One region of the Rossellomorea vietnamensis genome, then DNA from elsewhere that is predicted to be linked to it. Evidence: riboswitches for the same ligand, from Rfam matches in the RefSeq annotation. Region 1 holds a riboswitch; each other region holds the start of a gene.
The links. A riboswitch is a leader RNA that binds a small molecule or an ion and turns the genes downstream of it on or off. The one in region 1 is predicted to bind lysine.
Positions count from the first base shown of each region.

Region 2: linked by a shared signal. The riboswitch ahead of N5C46_RS18590 (Na+/H+ antiporter NhaC family protein) and the one ahead of lysA (diaminopimelate decarboxylase) in region 1 are both predicted to bind lysine.
Region 3: linked by a shared signal. The riboswitch ahead of N5C46_RS21580 (aspartate kinase) and the one ahead of lysA (diaminopimelate decarboxylase) in region 1 are both predicted to bind lysine.

Region 1 covers NZ_CP104558.1:1,769,510-1,777,039, forward strand. Annotated here, with positions in the region: gene N5C46_RS09070 (S8 family peptidase) at 1-2,307, opposite strand, end outside; gene N5C46_RS09075 (ABC transporter permease subunit) at 2,866-3,891, opposite strand; gene N5C46_RS09080 (ABC transporter permease subunit) at 3,891-4,760, opposite strand; gene lysA (diaminopimelate decarboxylase) at 4,870-6,156, opposite strand; lysine riboswitch at 6,271-6,447, opposite strand; gene N5C46_RS09090 (DMT family transporter) at 6,644-7,530, shown strand, end outside.
Region 2 covers NZ_CP104558.1:3,638,931-3,646,460, reverse strand. Annotated here, with positions in the region: gene N5C46_RS18590 (Na+/H+ antiporter NhaC family protein) at 1-1,283, opposite strand, end outside; lysine riboswitch at 1,399-1,581, opposite strand; gene yunB (sporulation protein YunB) at 1,661-2,422, opposite strand; gene N5C46_RS18580 (HD-GYP domain-containing protein) at 2,481-3,593, opposite strand; gene N5C46_RS18575 (YunC family protein) at 3,771-4,073, opposite strand; gene N5C46_RS18570 (bifunctional metallophosphatase/5'-nucleotidase) at 4,130-5,482, opposite strand; gene N5C46_RS18565 (sulfite exporter TauE/SafE family protein) at 5,510-6,334, opposite strand; gene N5C46_RS18560 (DUF72 domain-containing protein) at 6,356-7,198, opposite strand; gene sufB (Fe-S cluster assembly protein SufB) at 7,349-7,530, opposite strand, start outside.
Region 3 covers NZ_CP104558.1:4,202,571-4,210,100, reverse strand. Annotated here, with positions in the region: gene N5C46_RS21590 (succinate dehydrogenase cytochrome b558 subunit) at 1-42, opposite strand, end outside; gene N5C46_RS21585 (YslB family protein) at 394-831, shown strand; gene N5C46_RS21580 (aspartate kinase) at 891-2,129, opposite strand; lysine riboswitch at 2,317-2,495, opposite strand; gene uvrC (excinuclease ABC subunit UvrC) at 2,593-4,362, opposite strand; gene N5C46_RS21570 (hypothetical protein) at 4,359-5,837, opposite strand; gene N5C46_RS21565 (FTR1 family iron permease) at 5,971-6,891, opposite strand; gene N5C46_RS21560 (hypothetical protein) at 6,936-7,530, opposite strand, start outside.

The DNA of each region.
Region 1 (7,530 bases):
CGGCTCTGTCAGACGCCAGCGTGTCAGCTGCTCAAAATACCCACTCTTCACTTCTTTAGTCGGTACGGCATACATCTTATCAATCCAGACAGGCATTAAGTAAAGACTTGTCATCGGCATGTCTCCGATGGTTTGATGATATTCCAGACGCTTATAGTTCGCTTCGGCTTTCTTTGGAACGACTGCTTTGATTTCCTTGGCTTTACGTGCATCAAGTTCAACGGTTTTCGGTCCGTCAAGTTTCACTTCCGGATTCCCGACAAGAGCAACACCAGCATGATCTGTTTCTGCATCAACATCCATAAGGGACATGGCGGAATACGTGCCAGGAGGCAATCGAAGTTCAAGTGTCCCATCTACGGCCACCGCTTCCGGTTCCATCTTCTCACTGAATAAGACGACATAAGCAAGCCCCTTCGATCCGTCACGATCGGTTGCCTTCAAGGTCAGTGGATAGCGTTCTTCCTCCTTGACCATGGCCATCGTTGTGCTGATGAGCTCTTTTCCATCTTCCTTCGCTCTCAGGAACCCTTGATAGCGCGACCCTGCTTCCCCGAGAGTCGAATCCAGCGTCACCTTTACGTCAACTGTCCCACCAGCCGGGACTGTAACCTTTTCTTGTTCAAGATTCAGCATGCCTTCTGGAGCTTCTTCGCCCTCCCCATTGGTGAAAGTCGCTTCCAGCTCAAGACTGATATCCTGATCACTCTCGTTCGTATACGTGATCACCTTTTCAACTGGCGCAGCCTGATCATGTGGCCATTTGAAAAATCCGAAAGAAACGGATTCCGTGGCTCTTACTTTTGTGTCCAGTGCTGCAGGAACATCGACTCTACCGGTTCCAACCTGATAGGGTGCATAATCGTCGAGCTTTTTCGTTGTGTTCATCAGCACCTGCTTCAGGGTTTTCCCATCCCATTCCGGATGCTTCCCTGAAAGGATCGCTGCGGCCCCGGCTACATGTGGAGTGGCCATGGATGTTCCGTTCATGCTTTTATATAATCCCTCTCCACTTGAATACTGAGAACGGGCAGCTACGATATCCACACCAGGGGCAGACAAATCAGGTTTCAGACCCATATCGCCATAGCGGGGACCTTTCGAGGAAAACCATGCGAGCTGATCATTCTTATCAACGGCCCCGACCGTCAATGCCGAATCCGCTGCTCCCGGTGAACCGATTGTCCCTTCACCGCCTCTATTTCCTGCGGCGATAACAAATAATGTCCCATTTTCCTCGGTCAATTGATTGACCGCTTCCGCCATCGGATCCGTCCCGTCACTCGGCATATCGCTTCCAAGACTCATATTGACGATCTTTGCATTTTCCGATGCCCATTCCATTCCATCGATGATCCAGGAATCCTGTCCAAATCCTTCATCGCTCAATACTTTTCCTACCAGTAAACGGGCATCCGGGGCGACCCCTTTATGTTTCCCGTCACCAGCCCCCGTCCCAAGAACCGTTGAGGCCACATGGGTTCCATGGCCATGGACATCCTTCACTTCTTCACCGGGAACGAAACTCACTGCCTCGTCGATTTGACCTGTGATATCCGGATGTTCCGAGTCAATCCCGGTATCCAGTACCGCCACCTTGACCCCTTCACCGGTATATCCTTGCTCCCAAGCCTGATCCGCACCTATTTGCGGTACACTCTGATCAAGGGCTGCTTCAACGCGACCGTCCAGCCAGATCTTATCTACACCTTTTTCGAATTGTGACGTTGCTTGCTTTTCAGCACTTTTAACCGTCACGTCATTCCAGAAAACCTCAGCCTGCTTTTTCTCTGCTGACAGTGCGGCTCCGTGGATACTTTCCAATTCCCGTACTTTCTTAGACCCCTTTGGTGCAGCGTTGATCGATTTCGCTTTCATTTCTTTGTATTCGACAATGACCGGTACAGCATCTGTGTTTTTGTCATCATACCCATACTCGATCAATTTTGTAATGTTAAACAAATCTTCATCCAGCTTACCCGCTGACATATAAGGCATCGCAGAGTTCGGAAAGACGAATGTTTCATCTTTGATCGTCATCACCCTGACACCATCACCGTTTTTATCTGCCGGCTCGACATTGATGATTTGTTTTCCATTGTTTAACGTAGAGACTTTCACTACATCTCCGGTTATGAGGGTGATGGTATGCTCCCCTTTTATGCTGGCTTTCACATCAACGGTTGACTGTTTAGGATTGACGTCCTTCGTAGGAACGCCTTTGGCTTCCACTTGGAACATCGAGCCCGCAATCATAGAGGCTGCGATCGATCCGACCAGAAGCGGTTTTACGTTCAGCTTTTTCATTATCATTCTCCTATTCTATTAAGGTCTTGATTCGGTCATAGGGTAGAATCTCGGGTGAGGAAAAAAGGAAGAAACTATGTAGTCAATACATGATTGATAGACTACTGGTAGATCATTCAGGCACCGCCTCCTTGATTGAATTTGAAAGATATGTCCTGGAAGTCGATAGAACCTCATGTCGATAATTAAATTGTAAGGGTGTGCGCATAGGTTTCTCAATTGGGGTTATTTTTCGGGACGAGAGTACTAGAGAGCCCCCGCTTCCGGTAAAGCAGGAAATAAATCTATGAAATCGGGTACAGAAACTCATGGCGGATGTGGGATAAAAAGTGGGGAGTATCGAAAAAATATCTTATCGATTACATTCTTACAAGACTTAAGTCCTCTTAAATAATCGTAAAACAACTTCATGGTACCAACGTTCAAATCACCCGCTCTCCGCTTGAACCGGGATTTCTGTTTGAAACACAAAAGAAAGAAGGCAGCATCCCGACAGACGCTGCCTTCTCCCTTATTCCATTTTCCGGACTATAAACACGGGCCATTAGATACAGCCTCTCACTTCGCCTCTTTCACAAGTTGGAACATTTCTTTGCCTTTTAGGCATGTGGTTTCAGATTCATCAGTTGATCCTTCATCTGTTGAGTATTCCATTAGGGTTTCCACCACTTGTGTCGCCCCGATCAGCATCAGCTTTGCCGACAGGATCGTCAAGGTAAAGAAAACGACAGGGATGAAAGAAATCCACGGATAGGTCGTCCACAGGAATTGCCACCAGCCTCCGAGGAGACCCGACCATTCATTAGAAAGGGAAACCAGGAACGGATTGTCAAAAAGGTCAACTTTAAATGATGATCCCCCTATGTAAATATTCAATACCCCAAGATGTGCAATCAACAGCATGATGATCATAAATTCCCGAATCGACACGAGAAGGGTTTGTGGAAGAATAAAGGGGCGAATATGATTCCTGATGTAATGACGCTTCGTTGCACCCAGCACTTTCGCACTATCAATAAACTCGTGACTCATGATCCGGTCATATTCATTCGTAAATAGCAGTGTCAGACTCGGAAGGGAAATCACGATAAGAATGACCAGATAAAAAACGGTTTTATCCGTAAAACCATACGGGAAACCTTCCGGATGATGTAACGGACCATCAAGCAGCATCCAATTCAATAATAAGAACGATAATAAGGTCGGCGGAAAATAGTTTGCGGCATCCACAATGTTATCAATGATTCTTCTGAACGGTTTCAAGTAGAAATGCAGCACCAACCCCATGAACACCGAAGGCAATACCCTACACAGTGTGATCAAGATCGCTGCCCCTATGGTATATTTCGCCCCAACAATGATAAGAAGAAAGATATTCCGGTTAAAATTGTCGGTACCAAGGGGTGGATACTCTGCCGGTGAATACGGAGGACTGAGAAGTTCCCCTTCTTCATTTTTCAAAAGGTCCAGCTTCGGCACCTCATCTCCCCAGCCAACATAGTAAACAAGACTTGCGGCAAACATACCGAACAGAAATAAAAACCCCATCATAAATGACCGATTCTTCATCAGTTTTTTCAACATCATATCGCCACCTTCTGACCTGTTTTCCAATCAACGAAAAGCCTGATGAGGATGAGCAGGACAAAAACAGGCAGATAAAACATGATCAAACTGAAACAGATCACATCCATTTGAGAGAATGACAGGATGAAGTGGGTGATGCCATAAATATTAAATAATCTTTCAAATACGATTAAGGAAGATAACAGAAAAAGAATGATCGATTTGGAATGATTCAATAAGCTGAACGAAATATTCCGCAGGACATGGATGAAGAAAATCGAGTGTTTGGACATCCCCCTGCTCTTGATCAGGTCTACATACGGCTTCCCATATTCATCGCTCACCAGTAAATAGATGATCCGGAACAACATGATTGTCGGTAAAATACACAAAGTCACAATGGGAACAAAATACACCTTTTCCTGGGAGCCGACGATCGGAAACAGAAGCACACCCGTCTCTTTCAAGATGAAAATGACACTGTATTGAATGACAATCAAGATGAAGATATCGGGTGTGGACTCGAGCAAGTTAGTCGCCCTAAGGATGAACGTTGACCAGCCGGATGGCAGCAGATGTGTGAGGTACGCAAGAAAGATGCCCATGAGGATGGATAAAAGAAAAGCAGACAAAAAAATCGAAACAGAATAGAAATACGGCTCCCAGAAGGCCGGGAACATCGGATATGAGTTGTTCGATTCATTCGTAATGGTCATCGATTCAGAATGAACGAGGGAGGTCGATATCTCCACAATGTTGAGCATATATTGTTTCAAACTGAGATCCACACCTTCATTGAACAAACCGATGAGGCCTGTCAGAAGGATGATTCCGAACAGAACGAAGACAAATTTCAAAACCATGGAACCGATCGATTTGAGATTCATAGATTGATCCTCCGAATTCATTGGATAAAGTTACCTTTACATTACCATAATAAGCCAAAAAATCCCATAAAAAAAGGTGAAGCCCCTTTGGACTCCACCACTCTTTTCCCTATCGATCTTTCCTTACAAGATCCTCATACGTCTCCCGCTCGATCACGACCCGGGATTCCCCGTTATCCACAAACACAACAGCCGGTCTCGGTATCCGATTATAGTTACTCGCCATAGAATACCCGTATGCCCCCGTACTGAACACAGCCAGGATATCACCGTAATTCGTCGGCGGCAGCATCAGGTCCCAGATGAGCATGTCACCCGACTCGCAGCATTTCCCTGCAATGCTCACAAGCTCCGTGCATTCCTCATTCGGACGGTTTGCCAGTACCGCATGATACTTCGCCTGATACAGAGCCGGGCGTATATTATCCGTCATCCCTCCGTCAATCGCCACATACGTGCGCACATCCGGGATGATTTTCTTCGAGCCCACTTTGTATAACGTCGTGCCCGCTTCTGCCACCATGCTTCGACCCGGCTCCACCCAGACTTCCGGGAGCGGGTATTCATTTTTCGCAAAATAGGTTTTCACACTATCCGTTATCCCTTTGACATAGGTCGGAATCGGCAGAGGCTGGTCTTCTTCCGTATACCGGACACCAAATCCGCCACCGATATTCAAGACAGGCATCATGACGTCCAAATCGATCCGGATCCGCTGCATGAAATCAGACAGTACCCGGATCGCCTGATCAAAGCCTTCCTGTTCAAAGATCTGAGATCCGATATGGGAATGGAGGCCCAGCAATGAGAAATACGGCTTCCTGATGGCAAGTCCAATCGCCGTTGCCGCCTGTCCGTTTGAAATGCTGAATCCGAATTTTGAATCTTCCTGGCCCGTCGTGATGTACTCGTGGGTATGGGCTTCCACCCCCGGTGTGACCCTGATCAGGATCTGCACCTCCTGCTCCCGCTCTTTTGCCAGGTCATGGAGCAGTTCAAGTTCAAGGAAACTATCGACGACAAAGCAGCCGATTTCAGCTTCAAGAGCCATTAGAAGCTCATCTTCGGATTTATTGTTGCCGTGAAAATGGATCCGTGCAGCCGGGAAACCAGCTTCAAGTGCCGTATACAATTCCCCGCCTGAGACGACATCCAGGGAGAGGTTCTCTTGTTCCGCCAGGCGCACCATTTCTTTACAAAGAAATGCCTTACTCGCATACGCCACCTGATATTTCAGACCACTCTCATTGAATGCATCCCGAAACAATTTCGCATTCCCGCGAATCATCCCTTCATCATAAACCATCAGTGGCGTGCCGTATCTTTCCACCAAATCACCCGTACCGATCCCACCAATCGTTAAATCCCCTTGAACATTCACATCAACTGTACTCATATCCCTAACTCCTTTAGACTCTCTAAAAAAACACAAAAAAACCGTATGAAGCAGATGCTCATACGGTTTTCCATCAAAGGTTACGGAACCAAGATGAAGACTATGTATTAACATCTCTTCAATAGTGCTCCACAACTTTTGCATTGTGACAGTCCAGCATTTCTTCAATGCTGGCCCAACAAAAAATAGAATTGGCTATTTTCTGCTTCGGCGATCTGCCTTTCCCAACTTATCCCGGAATCCATTATTCTCAAAGAAGGTACTCATCATTCTCGCGCCTCTATTATCAGAGAGTGACTGTATATTTTTTATTGGCATAACTATATCATTCTCTTGAAAAGGTTGTCAATTGGTTTTTGGATGGAGCGTTAATTCGGGGGTAGGGTTGATAAATTTTCACTTCCTTTTTGAGGATTTTTCTTTTAAATGTATTCGCTTATAATATATATAAAATAAACTATATATGTATCAGAAAGGAGTGCTTCCCATCAAAGAATTGACTCTCGGTATTATTTCATCCATGTTCTTTGCCGTCACCTTCATCCTGAACCGGTCCATGGAACTGGCCGGCGGAAGCTGGATGTGGAGTTCGTCCCTGCGTTTTTTGTTCATGCTTCCATTCCTTTTCATTATTGTAGGTTTACGAAAGAATATAAATCAAGTGTGGATCGAAATGAAGAAGAAACCATACGAGTGGCTGACGTGGAGCTTTGTCGGGTTTGTCCTCTTTTATGGTCCTTTGACGTATGCGGCAGCATATGGACCCGGCTGGCTTGTTGCGGGCACGTGGCAATTCACGATTGTGGCAGGGATCCTGCTCGCTCCCTTGTTTTTCACTTCAGGACCTGTGAGACGCAGGCACTCCATTCAAAAAAGGGCTCTCGGCATTTCCTCGATCATTTTAATCGGGGTACTGTTCATTCAACAGGAAAATGCCAGTGGGCTGTCTCTTTCAGAAGTGATCACAGGAGTCTTACCGGTGATCGTCGCAGCGTTCGCTTACCCTCTTGGGAACCGTAAAATGATGGAGGTATGCGGAGGGAAGCTTGATACGTTTCAACGGGTGCTCGGAATGACGATCGCAAGTACTCCCTTGTGGCTGATCCTTGGAAGCTATGCGTTTTTTAGAGTAGGCATCCCCTCCACTGGTCAAGTGACACAATCCTTTATCGTAGCCGTTTGCTCAGGTGTGATTGCGACTTCCCTCTTTTTTCTTGCGACGAATATGGCAAGGCATCATCCCGGGAAGCTTGCGGCAGTGGAAGCGACCCAGTCGACCCAGATCCTGTTCGTCATCATGGGAGAAGCGGCCATCCTTTCCGTTCCCTTTCCGTCAGGATTCGCTCTCCTCGGCATCCTCCTGATCATCACAGG
Region 2 (7,530 bases), 1.9 Mb from region 1:
GGAAGTAAGATCGTTACATCCGATGCTGCAGCAATTTCCCCTGCGATCGGCAGTAATATACCAAACGATCCCCAAGAGGTTCCCGTTGAGAAAGCCATGATGCCGGCAACCATGAATAAAATGACCGGAAGTGCCTGCATCGGCAGGCTTGATTGCTCTACCAAACCTGCAAGATACGTACCTGTTTGCAATTGGTCGATAAGCGTAACGATCGTCCAGGCAAAGATCAGAATATAAACAGCCGGAAGCATCGACTTGATTCCTTCCACTACGGCTGTCCCGATTGCACTCCCTTCAATTCCTTTCAAACTTACTTGACGAAGGAAGAAAATCAGGGAAACAAGAAGTCCGAATAATCCACCATACAATAACGATTTGGTTACATCCGTATTTTCAAAGATCGGCAGCAGGTCAAATGATCCCACCGCTTGATACCCAGTCCACAGCATCATGGAAACAGTACCGATGACTAGGGCCACGATCGGCCAGACAAGGTCGCCTACCGAGCCTTTTGAGCTGACTGGAAGATCGTTTTTCAATTCACCGGGAATTTCTTTGCCGGGATCATAAAGATCTCCCGTTTCTAGTGCACGTACTTCATGCTCTTTCATTTTACCGAAATCAAGTCCCTTATAAGCAACCATGACGACTAGCAGTACGGCCGCCCACACGTAAAGGTTCATAGGGATCATTTGTATGAAAGCTGAAAATGCCGTGTATTCCGTGATGCTGTGAGCAGTCAGAATAGAACCGATGATCCCGATGATGTATGCTCCCCAGCTTGAAATCGGGGACACTACACAGATCGGAGCCGATGTTGAATCAATGATATAGGCTAATTTAGCACGTGAGATTCTGTGACGATCCGTGATGGGTCTTGAAACCTGTCCAACAGCAAGGGCATTGAAATAGTCGTCAATAAAAATGATGATACCCAGTACCGCAGCCAAAAGCTGTGCACCCTGTCTTGTCTTCACACGTTTCATCGCCCATTCACCGAATGCGCGGCTCCCGCCTGAGATATTCACAAATGCGGTGATGATACCAAGAATGAGTAAGAAGAAAATGATGTAGACATTCCAGGTGTTAAGTCCGCCGTCTGCGACAAAGATGCCCTTGAAGGCGTCCCAGATAAAGCTGATTGTTTTCGTGATTGAGAAGTCTGCCAACAAAAAGGCAGATGCGACGATCCCTACTCCCAGTGAAAGCAGTACCCGTCTTGTGAGAATAACCATAAGAATGGCTAAAAGGGGTGGTAATAATGAGTAAATCGTGTTTTCCATAGTGTCCTCCTCCTATTTGATAGGGGGGAACCATCGTAGCATGACAGAGGATAATAAAAAAAGGCAACGATAGAGAAACTATCATTACCTTTGTTAGTAACGTAAGTGCTCCATCACGATCTGTAGCTCCCCATTATAGAGATTTCCCTATAATGACAGTGTTATCCTTCTTCAAGACAACCCCAGCAAATACACCTTCGACATGCATATTTACTTCGGCAAAGATTCCCTTTCATCTGTTTTCTCCGTTGTCATCCTCGAACAGATTACTCTTGAACCCTGCGCCTCTACCCCATCGGACTGATGATGTGGTGTGTTATAAAATTTTCTTTATTAATATAACAAACTATCATTCTTTTGACAACTTTTTTTCGTGACTAATTTGTGGGAAATTCAATGGAAGGACTCGATTCCCCTCCACCATTGTTATAAAATTGCGGTACATCCAGATGGACAGTGCCCATGGCAACCAGAATATCCTGCTTGATCGTTTCGGTTTTCGTTGCAAACGGGATGATGATCTGCACATTCACTTCAAGCTCCACAAATACCTTCACAACCGCATTATTGATGCCGAACTGTTCCACCGTCGTTTTCACATCGGACCGTACATCACCGATGGAATGAAAGCGGATCGGGATTTTCGGTCCCAGGTTCCCGAGCAGTACGTTATTCGTCGCCTGACCCAAAGGAACGGAATAAGTGATGCCCTTCGATGTTTTCGACTTCCCTTCATCAATTTCCACCTCAGTGAGAAATTCCAGGTTTTCTATATTCCCGGCTTCTGCTTCCTGAAGGTTCTGCTGCACAAGATTTGTTATCTCTGCCTGGACCCTGTTAATCGTCTGTGTATTATATTTAAATGAAACGATATCTCCTTCTGAATTCTTCACTTCTTCGGTTATATCCGAAATATCCAGAACATCGGCAATCTTCTTATTGATGGCTTTGTTAATCACCAGGGTACCGATCCTGCTCGTCTGTGTCTCGGCATATGCAAGGAGCGTTGGCTTCAACCCTTTGTTAATGATCCACAATCCGAATCCCGTTGAGATCATAAAGAACAGAAATGTAATAATCATGACATGACGAAAAGGCAGCGGACCTCCTCGGGGTTTGTAGGTTTTGAACTTAGACACAAAAATCCCCCCTCACAAGCTATTTGTATGCATTGTAAGAGGGGTTTAGCGCAAAAATTTATTTAATCTTAAGAGATTGCGGTTCATAATCAGGATCAAAGCCCGTGATCACCTTGTCTAATTCCTTGCTTAAATCGAGTGGGTAAGGAGCGTCTGACTCCTGCCCATCTTCTTCGATGATCCGTATGACAGGACGGTCTGTGACTCCTCTATTTTGATCGGTCACAATCCCTTTCCTTCCATCATTCAATTCCACGATCATGCCATTCGGATACATCGCGACCGATGAACGGAATGCTTCGATCACTTGTGAATCGAACAGGGATCCCGATCCCGCATATAATACCTCTAATGCCTGATGGGGGAGCATCGCTTTCCTGTAGACCCTGTTTGAAGTCATGGCATCAAATACATCGGCCACAGCGATGATCTTTGCGAACGGATGGATATCCTCACCCTTGATCCCCCGCGGATAACCGGACCCATCGAGCCTCTCATGATGCTGATAGGCACAGTGCGCGATGATCAGGGACACCGAATGCAGCTGTCTCAAGATCTCAAAGCCATGTTCAGAGTGTTTCTTGATTTCACAGAATTCGTCTTCCGTAAGTTTCCCGGGCTTCAACAGGATCTCTTCCGGCACAAGCATCTTCCCGATATCATGGAGGATCGCCCCAACCCCGAGCTGCTCCAGCTGCTTCTGTGAAAGCTTTAGTTCAAGACCGATGGAAAGTGTATATAACGTAACATTAAATGAGTGATGAAAAATATAGGAGTCGTATGTAAACACATCTGTCAAAATCGTGAGAAGATCATGATTCCCCTTTACTTCGGACAGGACGACATCGATCACCTGCTTCAATTGAGTGGCACTATCTTCAATCATGAGGAGGCTTGGCTTCTCTTTGGATGTGCTTAGTTGATTGAAGGCCATCTCAATATTCTGAACCGCCTCTTGTCTCACTTTACTCGAAACGGTCCCCTTCACATGGATTCCACTTGAAAGAGAGTCTTCAATATAGACATACTGAATACTAAGCTCCTGCAATCTGTAAATCATGCGTTCTGTAATGGGAACATTATCATGAATCAACGCTTGACCTCTCATATTATATACCGTTGTAGCTAGAACCATGCCGGGTTTCAACGCCCGTGTTGATATAAGCCTCATAGAATTCTCCTATGTAATTCTTTCATTTTTCGACAAAATTTCCTAGTATCTCCATTATAAAGGATAAAAAGGATCTTGCAAGGTGTATTTGGTTAAATATTCATGAAAGAATATAGACGAAATAAGAGGGAAAAACAAAGACCAGCCGCTCAGGAGAGCACTGGTCCTATTTTGATTCTATATCATTTTTAACAGCGCGTCCCTTCCGGCCATCCCCGTGTAGATGCCGAGATTCGCTGCTTCATAGGTGACGGACTCCAGCGGTGCATCGAGGAGCTGATCGATGGTTTTCACACCAACCGCTCTTCCCGCGATGATCCCCCTGTCCTTTAATTTTTCATTCAGCAGCGCAACATCAAGTGCCCCACACATGATATATCCTTTTTCACTCGTCACGACGAGGAGATTGGTTTTCGGAAGTGCAACGGAAATCGCTGTAAAAGTATGTCCCCCAATGGTGATCGGAGATACATTCATCATGTTTCATCGCTCCCTTCACTCATATGTATGTCATGAGCGTGGAAACGGTGAGACATTTACTGTTTCAATTTCCATTCGAGGACATCCCGTAAAAATTCCGGCATAAAGTACTTCTTCTCAAGCCTCTGAAGGTCCGGAAAGAAGTGGCCGAATGTAAACATATCCGGCAGGGCCAGCTTGTATATCTTCCCGGGGTCGACGGGGACCTTCCCGATGAAGATGTCATGGTCTTCAAAGTGGATATTCGAATACACGAACCTCCCCATCACTTTCCCCCTGAAACCAAGTCCTTTCACTTCAAGATGCGGCCAGTCCTCATTAAGGGTCTGCTTAATGATTTCCTTCAGCTCGGCTCCCTTCATCCGGATCATGCAGGGGTTGATCGGGTGGGGAAGGATACGATGCAGGTCCTGCTTTGTCACCATTCCTTCCTCAAGTCCATCTATGAGGAGACCGGCATTAAGAAAACCGCAATCGGCCCCACACCACTCCATTAGTGCATCACAAAGCATTTCAGGCAGCGGGGACGTGTGAAACCAGTCAACCGGGAAAGATTTTGTCAGGCAGGTCACTTCCTGCTTTAATAGCTCCTGCCCGTTCCGGAACCATTGATCCCTGTCCTCCGCTTCCCTGACAACAGACGGAAGTTCCGCCTGCTCATATAGACGGGCCTTTTTTTCCACGACCTGCTTTGTAGATGTATCCACCTCGATCTTCATATGACCGACATAATGGCCGTATTTCCCTGCAGCACCAAGCATGGTGCCATTCACCTCTTTCCCCTGAGGTAAGACATGATGAGTATGGGCCCCCAGGATAACGTCTATTTCAGGGAATTGATTCCCGATCATCTCATCATCCCTTTTTCCCAAATGGGAAAGGAGTATGATCATATCGACATTGGGGCGAACCTCCTGAACCAACTTCCTCAGTTCATCCAAAGGGGAGGTGATGTTCCAGCCCAGAGCTTCGTAAAAAGGTTTGAAGTAGGCCGTTAATCCGATGACGCCAATCCTCACTCCACTGCCGGTACGATAAACCCGGTGAGTCTCCGCCCAACCTGGACGCCTGGAGGAACGATCCAGCAGGTTTCCTACAATCACATCAAACCGGGCACTGTCATACAGGCTGTTTAAATCATCATAATCCAATGTGATTCCTTCATTGTTTCCGATTGTTACAGCATCGAACCCGGCTTCATTTAATAACTCGACGTTCCCTTTTCCTAACGTCGCTTCTGTCAATGGATGCCAGCGGTCCACATGATCACCGATATCAAATAGATACACAGATTCCCCGTCATTCATATGCTTCTGTTTTCTCTGTTTTAAAAAGTCCCTGATCCTTGGCCAGTTCTCCAGGTGACTGTGAAGATCGTTTGTATGATAAATATGAATGGTTTCTCCCATAAATCGTTCACTCCTATTGGAGGAATGTTATCCTGTCATTCCTTGATAAATCAATCGAATACCAATTAAAATCAATATAATCCTCAATACGCTCACCAATACTTTGGACTCGAGCTTCGTATTGATATATGCCCCGGCCTTTGCCCCGATCCAGGCTCCCGGAATGAGAGCCAGTGCATACAGCCATTTGACATTCCCGAATATCACATGTGTTCCCGAGCTCACCAATGCCGAAAGAAAAATCATAAACATGGATGTTGCAACAGCCACATGGGGCGGGAAAAGAAAAATCAGGATCATGGCCGGGACCATCAGAGAGCCGCCGCCAATGCCAAACAAACCCGATGTAAATCCAACGACGAAGGCGATCACCACTCCAAGTAATGGAGGATATCCATACCGGAAGGTTTCTCCACTTGGATCGGTAAATTCCCTCTGAAAAGAGGCATTCCTGAATTTTTCTATAGGCTTTAATTTATTCCTGATCATCAGAATAAGGGCCACCAGTATCATAAAGATACCAAAATAAAGATTGAAGCTTTCCATATTCAATCCCTTGTTTACCCAGGCTCCAAGAATCGAACCGGGTCCGCTCCCCGCAAAGAAAATCAATCCGCTTTTATAATCGACGGTTTTATGCTTTAAGTATGCAAGGGTGGAAGATAACCCTGTAAATATCATGATGACCAGTGAGGTACCCACAGCGGTCTGAGGGTTCATCCCTTCTACCAGGCTTGTATATGTACCAAAGTAGATCAGGGCGGGTACAATGATGACGCCACCGCCTAAACCGACCAGTGATCCTATCGCACCTGCCAAAAGCCCGATTGATAGAAGAACAATCCATTCCATCTGTTTTTCATCTCCTGTCGGCTAAAATAAATCCAACTGCTTCGGGGCAAGACCTTCATACTCTAGCCCCAATAATTCAATCAGTTCTTTCGCATTATCAGCCGCGTCCCCACCAGAATTATTGTTAAAAAGAATATAAAGATCCTTAGACCTTTCGTGCAAATGATGAAGATGGGGAATCCACTCCTCGAGCTCGGCACGATTATAGCGATATAAATAGCGGACCTCCCGCCAATCTTCCCCATTCGGTTTATTCCAACCATAGAGATTCCTGCCGTGAAACCGGATGAGAGTGGCATCTTTATGCGTCGCTTCGAGCACCCGGGGAACGGATCCTTCACCCGCTTGGGGTTCATCGCAAATGCTGTGGATCCATCCTTCTTTTTTCATGAATGTCAGCGTCTTGTCCCGATACTCGGGTCTGAACCAGCTCTGATTCCGGAATTCAAGTGATACAGGAAGATCTTTCAATTGCTCCCTGCAGTACCGAATATAATCGACATTCTCTTTTTTACAATCGTACCATGGCGGGAATTGAAGAAGGACCATCGCCAGTTTCCCTGCATCCACGTATGGAACAAGGGACTCTTTAAAGGCTCTGAACATCTCTTCCTTTGTTTCAAAAGGGATCTCTCCACGCTGATGGCCAGTCATCCCCTGGTACGCTTTCACAATGAATTTAAAGTCCTCTGGTGTTTCCTTTACCCATTTCTCTGCATTCCGAATAGGCTGGACAGCATAAAACGTCGTGTCCACCTCAACGATGGGGAAATGAGCTCCGTATTCTTTTAGTTTGTCCCTGGGGGAAACATTCTCATAAAGGGTATCATGATCTCCCCAGCCTGTAACTCCTATGTATATCATCCGCATTCACCTGCTTTATTATGAACATGTCCATTTTATCATAAGGGAAATGGAAATTCTTATGTTTGGATTGAGGGTGGATAAAATAGTGGGGAATAAATTAAGCCAGAAAAAAACTCCCCTGATGACTCAAGGGAGTTTGATTGATTATTAACCGATTGAACCTTCCATTTCGAACTTGATCAGACGGTTCATTTCGACTGCATATTCCATTGGAAGTTCTTTCGTGAATGGCTCGATGAAGCCCATTACGATCATTTCTGTTGCTTCTTCCTCAGAAATACCACGGCTCATAAGATAGAATAATTGTTCTTCTGATACTTTTGAAACCT
Region 3 (7,530 bases), 2.1 Mb from region 1:
TGAATGAAGCCTGCGATAATTAAATTCTCGATTTCCAGCCATGATTTACCCCCCTTAATGATAAAATATGAATTCGTTTTCTAATGCCTTTCTTTACCTATTAGACGACGATACATATTTTATATTGTAACAATAATGTGACATGTTCATTTTACTCCCAAGGAGTGGAAGCGTCAAGAAAACGTATACATAAATTCGACAATACCGCAAAAATATTTTCAGTAGATCCACAACGGAAAACATGAGGTTTTACACAACTAAATGTTCGAAAATTCTAATAAATGTACAATAAATATTATAGCACCAAAATATCCCAAGGTCATTTTTTCAAGGTATGGGATGATAATTACCTCTTTCATGTATATAATAGTTTTATAGAAAGAGGGGATTTACTTGGAACAGAAAAAAGAAGAAGTACATCAGCCGTCCGTTCCAATCTTCGGATATGAAATGTTACGCGACATCTTGATTCCAGACATACTGGGAAAACACACACCCGATATCCTATACTGGGGAGGAAAGCAGCTCTCTAGGAAGTTCCCCCTTCAGTCAACGGAAGAAATATCTTCCTTTTTCAATGAAGCTGGATGGGGCACCCTTACACTTCTGGAACAGAAAAGAAATGAAATGACATTTGAATTGAGCGGACCTGTGATCGAACGGCGTCTGTCACTGAAAACGGATGTGAACTTCAAACTGGAAACGGGCTTTATTGCCGAACAGATTCAGCTTCAAAGAAAATGTGTGGCAGAAGCTGCTGACGAATTATATAAACGGAGCCAATCGGTCAAAGTCATGGTAAGATGGGACGACAAAGACCGGATCGAGTAGTCAAGCTCTCAATAAAGGGTTGCCTGGAATCATCCAGGCAACCCTTTTCCATGTTGATCCTACAGCGTGATTTCTTCCATCTTCACGGCATCGAGATGAAAGGCCGTATGTAAGACGCCTGCCGCCTTCTGCATATTCTCGCCATCCACTACTGTAGACACTTTAATTTCAGAAGTGCTGACCATTTTCACGACGATGTCATTTTGAGCAAGCACTTCAAACATTTCCGCGGCCACACCCGGGTTTGAAATCATCCCCGAACCGACAATGGAGACTTTCGCCAGCCCACTTTCGTGCTCGACGTGTGTGAAATTCAACTGCTCTTTATTTCGTTCAAGAACAGCAAGGGTTTCCTCGAGATCGTGCTCCTTGATGGAGAAAGATAGATTGGTCGTATTCTGATCCGTCTGGGTCTGGATGATGATGTCTACGTTCAAATGATTTTCAGCCAACGTAGTGAACACGGATGATAGTCCTGTTAATGCATTTCCCAGTCCGAATACCGTGACCCTCGTAATTTCATTCTCAAATGCTACTCCTCTTACAATCAAGTTCTGTTCCATGCTTGCTTCCTCCTCAATATACGTTCCTTCCACTCTTTCGATGCTCGATCTGACTTCCAACGGGATTTGATAATTCTTGGCAAATTCCACCGCCCTCGGATGGAGGACCCCTGCCCCGAGGTTTGCAAGTTCGAGCATTTCATCATATGAAATCGACGGTAACTTCCTTGCTCCTTCTATATAGCGGGGATCTGTCGTGTAAACCCCGTCTACGTCCGTATAGATGTCACAGCGCTCCGCCTTCAGGGCTGCCGCGATCGCAACGGCTGTCGTATCCGACCCGCCCCTGCCGAGTGTGGTGATTTCCCCGGTTTCTGTCATGCCCTGGAATCCTGCGACGATGACCACTCTTCCTTCCTGAAGGTGAGCCGCCATTTTATCGGTATGAATATTGGTGATCCTTGCATTACTATGGACGGATTCCGTCTCGATGCCGGCCTGCCAGCCCGTGAATGAAATGGCATCATGCCCCGATTGGATCAGGGCCATGGTCAGGAGTGAAATGGTCACCTGCTCCCCGGTTGAGAGCAGCATATCCATTTCTCTTTTGCTCGGTTGAGACGTGATTTCCCTTGCAAGACCAACGAGTGTATCCGTCGTTTTCCCCATGGCAGATACGACCACCACCACATCATTCCCTCTTTCTTTTTCTTCAATGATCCTTGACGCAACATTTTGAATTCTTTCCACAGACCCTACTGAAGTCCCACCGAATTTTTGAACAATAATACTCACGACTTCTCCCTCTTTCTGAGCGTCTCCGCTCTTGTTGATGATGAAGAGTACAATCACAATTATCCTACACGTCCATAGGACAGGATTGTTGGTGCCAAATCCTGCGCTGATAATAAAAAAAGCAATGAGAATAATATCTCATTGCTTTATGAACATACAGCAGAACATACAAATAGGTTCATCGGCATTGTGAGATAGCTCTCCAAGATTGAATCATCTTGACAATCCTGCATTTCTTAAACGCAGGACCAGCGGATATAGTATGAGACTATAACCACTTCGGCGATTCTCCCCTTTCCAGGCATGTCGGCGGGGCTCATACCCCTCTCTACCTGTACTCTTGAAGTTCGCACCTCTATCACCACTTAAAAAGTGATAATGTTATAAATTTCTGTTTATTATAGCACATAAAAAATTGTGATTCAATGCACAATTTTTAAATAAATCGAATTCATTACAGCCGCTACTTCAATTTCTCCACCAATACCTTCGCCACGGCTTCGGGTATTCCTATCTCTATAAACTCCTCCACAGTCGCTTCTTTCATTTTCTTCATGGATCCAAAGTGTTTAAGAAGTTGTTTCTTTCGTTTTGGTCCGATGCCGTCGATGTCGTCGAGGGTGGATTGGAAGGCGCTTTTGCCTCTCAGCTGACGGTGGAAGGTGATGGCGAACCGGTGGACTTCATCCTGGATGCGCTGGAGGAGATAGAATTCCTGGCTGCGCTTTTCAAGGGGGACGATTTGGAGCGGGTTGCCGTACAGCAGTTCCGATGTCTGATGCTTATCGTCTTTCGCAAGACCCCCGATCGGGATGTCGAGACCCAATTCATTCTCGATCACGTCCCTTGCCGCTTCAATCTGACCTTTTCCTCCGTCTATGATGATAAGGTCCGGTAAAGGAAGTCCGTCTTTTAGCACTCTCGTATACCTTCTCCGGACTACCTCCCTCATGGAATCATAATCATCGGGCCCCTTTACGGTTTTGATCTTGTATTTACGGTATTCTTTCTTTTCCGGTTTCCCGTCTAAGAAGACGATCATGGCCGAAACAGGATCACTACCTTGAATATTGGAGTTATCAAAGGCTTCAATCCGGAAAGGGGTGTAAATCCCCATATGCTCCCCAAGCCTTTCAATGGCTTTGATCGTTCGTTCTTCATCTCTTTCAATAAGGGCGAACTTCTCCCCCAGTGCCTGCTGGGCATTTTTTTCGGCAAGCTTCACAAGCTCTTTCTTTTTCCCCCGTTTAGGCTGGGTCATTTTCACCTCAAGAAGCTTCTCCGCGAGTTCGATATCGATCTCTTCAGGCAAAAAGATCTCCTTCGGCTTAAAGTGGTTGGATTTGGAGTAGAACTGACCCAGGAACGTCAGGAACTCATCCTCGGGTTCATTATAGAGAGGGAATAAAGACACATCCCGCTCAATGAGCTTCCCTTGCCGGACGAAGAATACCTGAACACACATCCAGCCTTTATCAACGGAATATCCGAATACATCACGGTCGGTGAAATCGGTCATTGTCATCTTCTGTTTTTCCATGGTCGCTTCGATATGGAGAATCTGATCGCGGAATTCCTTCGCTCTTTCAAATTCCAGATTTTCCGAGGCTTCATTCATTTTCACCGTGAGCTGTTTCTTGATTTCCTTGTATCCCCCATTGAGGAATCTGGCTATTTCATCTGTCATGTCTCGGTACGTGTCTTTGCTCACTTCTTTAATACAGGGAGCGAGACATTGGCCCATATGATAGTAAAGGCAGGCCCTGTCAGGAAGCGTATTGCACTTCCGTAGAGGATACAGGCGGTCGAGAAGTTTTTTCGTTTCATTTGCCGCTCCGACATTTGGATAAGGACCGAAATACTTTCCCTTTCCCCGCTGGACCTTTCGTGTGGTAATGAGTCTCGGGTGCCGTTCATTCGTTAACTTGATGAACGGATAGCTTTTATCATCCTTTAGCATGACATTGTATTTAGGGTCATACTTTTTGATCAAATTCATTTCGAGGACAAGGGCTTCCAGGTCAGAGGAGGTCATGATGTATTCGAAGTCCTCGATCTCCCCTACCAGCCGCTGGGTTTTTGCATCATGGGAGCCTGTGAAATAGGAACGCACCCGGTTCTTCAATACTTTGGCCTTTCCCACATAGATGATCGTCCCCTGCCTGTCCTTCATTAAATAACAGCCCGGTTGGTCGGGAAGCAGCGCTAATTTATTCGTGATATTCTGATTCATCCTTTTTCCTCCCCCCTCTGTTTCTTCCATTTATATAATGTCAGGTCGTGATAGATCGGGTCGATGAGCTCACTGGAATGGAAATGCTTCTCCACCTTAATGAACTCATCCATCTGAATCCCTTGCTTCTTAAACCCTTCGACCACTTTATCCGTCAGATAAATATCCCGCTCAGGGTAATATCGTGTGTCAGTGGTAAACACTTCATACGTTTGTACTTTCTTATGAATAAAAGGGACATCAAGATACTCGAGTACCCTGGACTCTTCCCAGGTATATACGACGAGAGGCTGTTTTTCACCTTCGCTCTCTAAATAATCGGCCATTTGGTAAACGGCCGGAATGTCCGATGCATGTTTATATAATAACGCACTTGTATGGTAAACCTGAAGCAGGAGGAACGAAAGGACAAGAATGGAACCTGTCCGTGACAGTCGTTGTGAAAGCAGTCTTTCCGCTCCAAGGAACAAGGCGATGCCGATCAAAGGCAAAGCATGACGGGGCTTCATCACATTCTGGGCGAAGAGAGCCCAGAGGAAATAACTGCCCAAAAGCACCAGCATCAAGCGTGTCATATAACAATTCCCGTGTGAATCCTTCCTTGCTGCAGCCATACCGACAACCAATAGAACGAGGAGGGGGAGGAACTCAGCGACACCCCCCACCCATATCGTGTTCACAAAAATCAGCTTCACGACTCTGTCCCAGAGACTGAGATCTGAGGCACCGATCGTTCCCCCCCATTCTTGAAAATGTCCGTTCGTGAAGGAAAGGGCCAGTCGGAGAAAGCTTTCATATCCCCCTTCCGACATGCTGATCCCCGATACCCAGAGGAGCTGGAACAGGACGGCAATGAGCAGGTAAACGAAGGTATCCAGAAGTGTTACCACGCCATCCTTCCACTTTCTGTACAGGAGCATCAGGATCCCGATCCCAAGGACCAGATAAGATAACCTGATTCCAAGAAGCAGGCTGAATAGGAACAGTGGGAGAATGAGGAATCCTTTATGATGTCTCTCATAGGCCAAAACCAAACTCCATACATACCACCACATCATCCCGACTGCTGCTCCCTCGGACATCGGCTGATTCACCATCAGGACCGTAAAGCTGCTCGTATAAACGATGGCTGTTGCTATCCCTGCATATGTCGGACGCACGATTCGGTTCATTAACAGAAAAAGAGGGATGATGGCACTTCCATACAGAAGTATATTAAAAAGAGTCAGGGCTTGGACGGGGTCCCCCACCATCAGATGAAGGACTTTCCCTCCCAGGATGAAATAAGGATAACCGGGAAAGTGGGGCTGCATCTGATACATATCAAAATGCAGGACACCCAGTGCAAAATCAACCATATCCCAAGTAGCCGCATAGCTAGGGATCCAAATCAGCTGAAGAACCAAAACAGCCGCCACAGCAAATGCACCCGCCACGTTCAGCCGACTCATATACTTCCCACTCTTCATTCTCAACGACGTCACCCTCATACTTTGTTAGACTCTCAATCATTAAAAAAGTACCAAACATACATTCCTTTAAAGAGTGTACACCTTTCGAAAAGGGTGTTCAATCTTTAAGGGCAATGAGGTTTGGTACTGATACAATTTATTTAGCTTGTGGGCTCAAATCCTTCACTCCGCCTTTGACCTCTTCCTTTGCTTTCACCGACTCCCGCTTCGGTGCAGTCAGGAAGTAAATCGCTACGAAATAACCGATATACGAAATCACTTCTTCGATGGACGGCATGGAGGAATAACCGAACAACGCTTTAAGGAAGATGCCTACATCACCGGATAACAACGGGGCAGTTCCCGTATCACGGAGGAAATGGGCGTAATCGATCGGATGCTCAGGCAGTAGCCAGGTCAGGTCGTAAAGGTGTGGAATCACACTGCCGATCAATCCTATATCCTGCATCATGGAAATCGCCTGTACAAGAAGTCCTGCAGAGATGAGGATAATGAATGCGCCGGTCACTTTAAAGAAGCTTTTCAATGAAATTCTCATTGTGCCTTTAAAGAAGAAGTAAGCTACGACACAACCGATGACGACTCCCGTAATCGCTCCCCAGCCCTGCATGGCCGCTCCGATATCCCCGCCTGTAATGGCGGCGAAGAAAAATACGGTCTCCACACCTTCGCGAAGAACAACGAGGAACGAGTGGATCACCATTCCGACAATATTACCTGTGGAAATAAAATGCTTCATTTTCCCTTCCATGTTTCCTTTAAGGTCACGGCTGTGTTTCGCCATCCAGAAGACCATCTGGGTAAGAAGGACGGAGGAGACCAGCATGATGCCGATCTTCAGATACATCTCGCTTCCCATGGCGGCAAATCCTGTAAAGACGACCTGAAAGAGCATCGCTACGCCGACACTGGCGATTACCGCTAATCCGGCACCCAGCCAGACAAACTTTGTAAACTTGCCGTGATTCGTTTTCTTCAGATAGGTAGTGATGATCCCGATGATCAGTAACGCTTCCAGTACTTCACGAAAGGTGATCAGTAAAGCTTGTAATTCCACAATAGTTCCCCCTTACTTGCTTAAAGACTATTTCTATGGTGACCTTATTTACGTTTTCTGACGGCATAGACAATCGCTGCAGCCAGAACCCCTACGATAATGATGATGGGTATCCAGTTCTTCAGGTTGGAAACATCCGTCCACTCCTGTTTCCCGCTTGATTCCTCAGTGGCACTTTCAGAAAAGTGTCCGACTTCAAGGCTCTTAATGTCGAATTCTTTTTGCAGCGAATCCACTATGAACGTTTTACTTTCTTTAAACGTGTCCTGATCGGATTCCTTTGTTCCGACTCCGAACAGTCCCGGGTTCCCGAGGGATTCCAGCGCTTGATCGAATTCAGTCCTGATCTTTTGATCCAATTCAGGGTTTTCCCCTTCTACTTTCGGGGATAACGTTTTATATGTAGCAAATCCTTTTGCGAGTAATCGCTTACTCGTATCATATTCCGAGAAGTTTTTATCAATGCTTTCAAGTCTTCTGGCAATATTGAGGACAAGAAGTTCATCCAGATTTTCAATTGCCTCTTGCTTTTCTTTTTTATCAAGGTTCTGAAGGATGATCTTGGAAGGTTCTTCACCCATATGCTGATCGACTTCTTCTTGAACCGTTTCATAAATCTTTTTGGACTCTGAATAATTC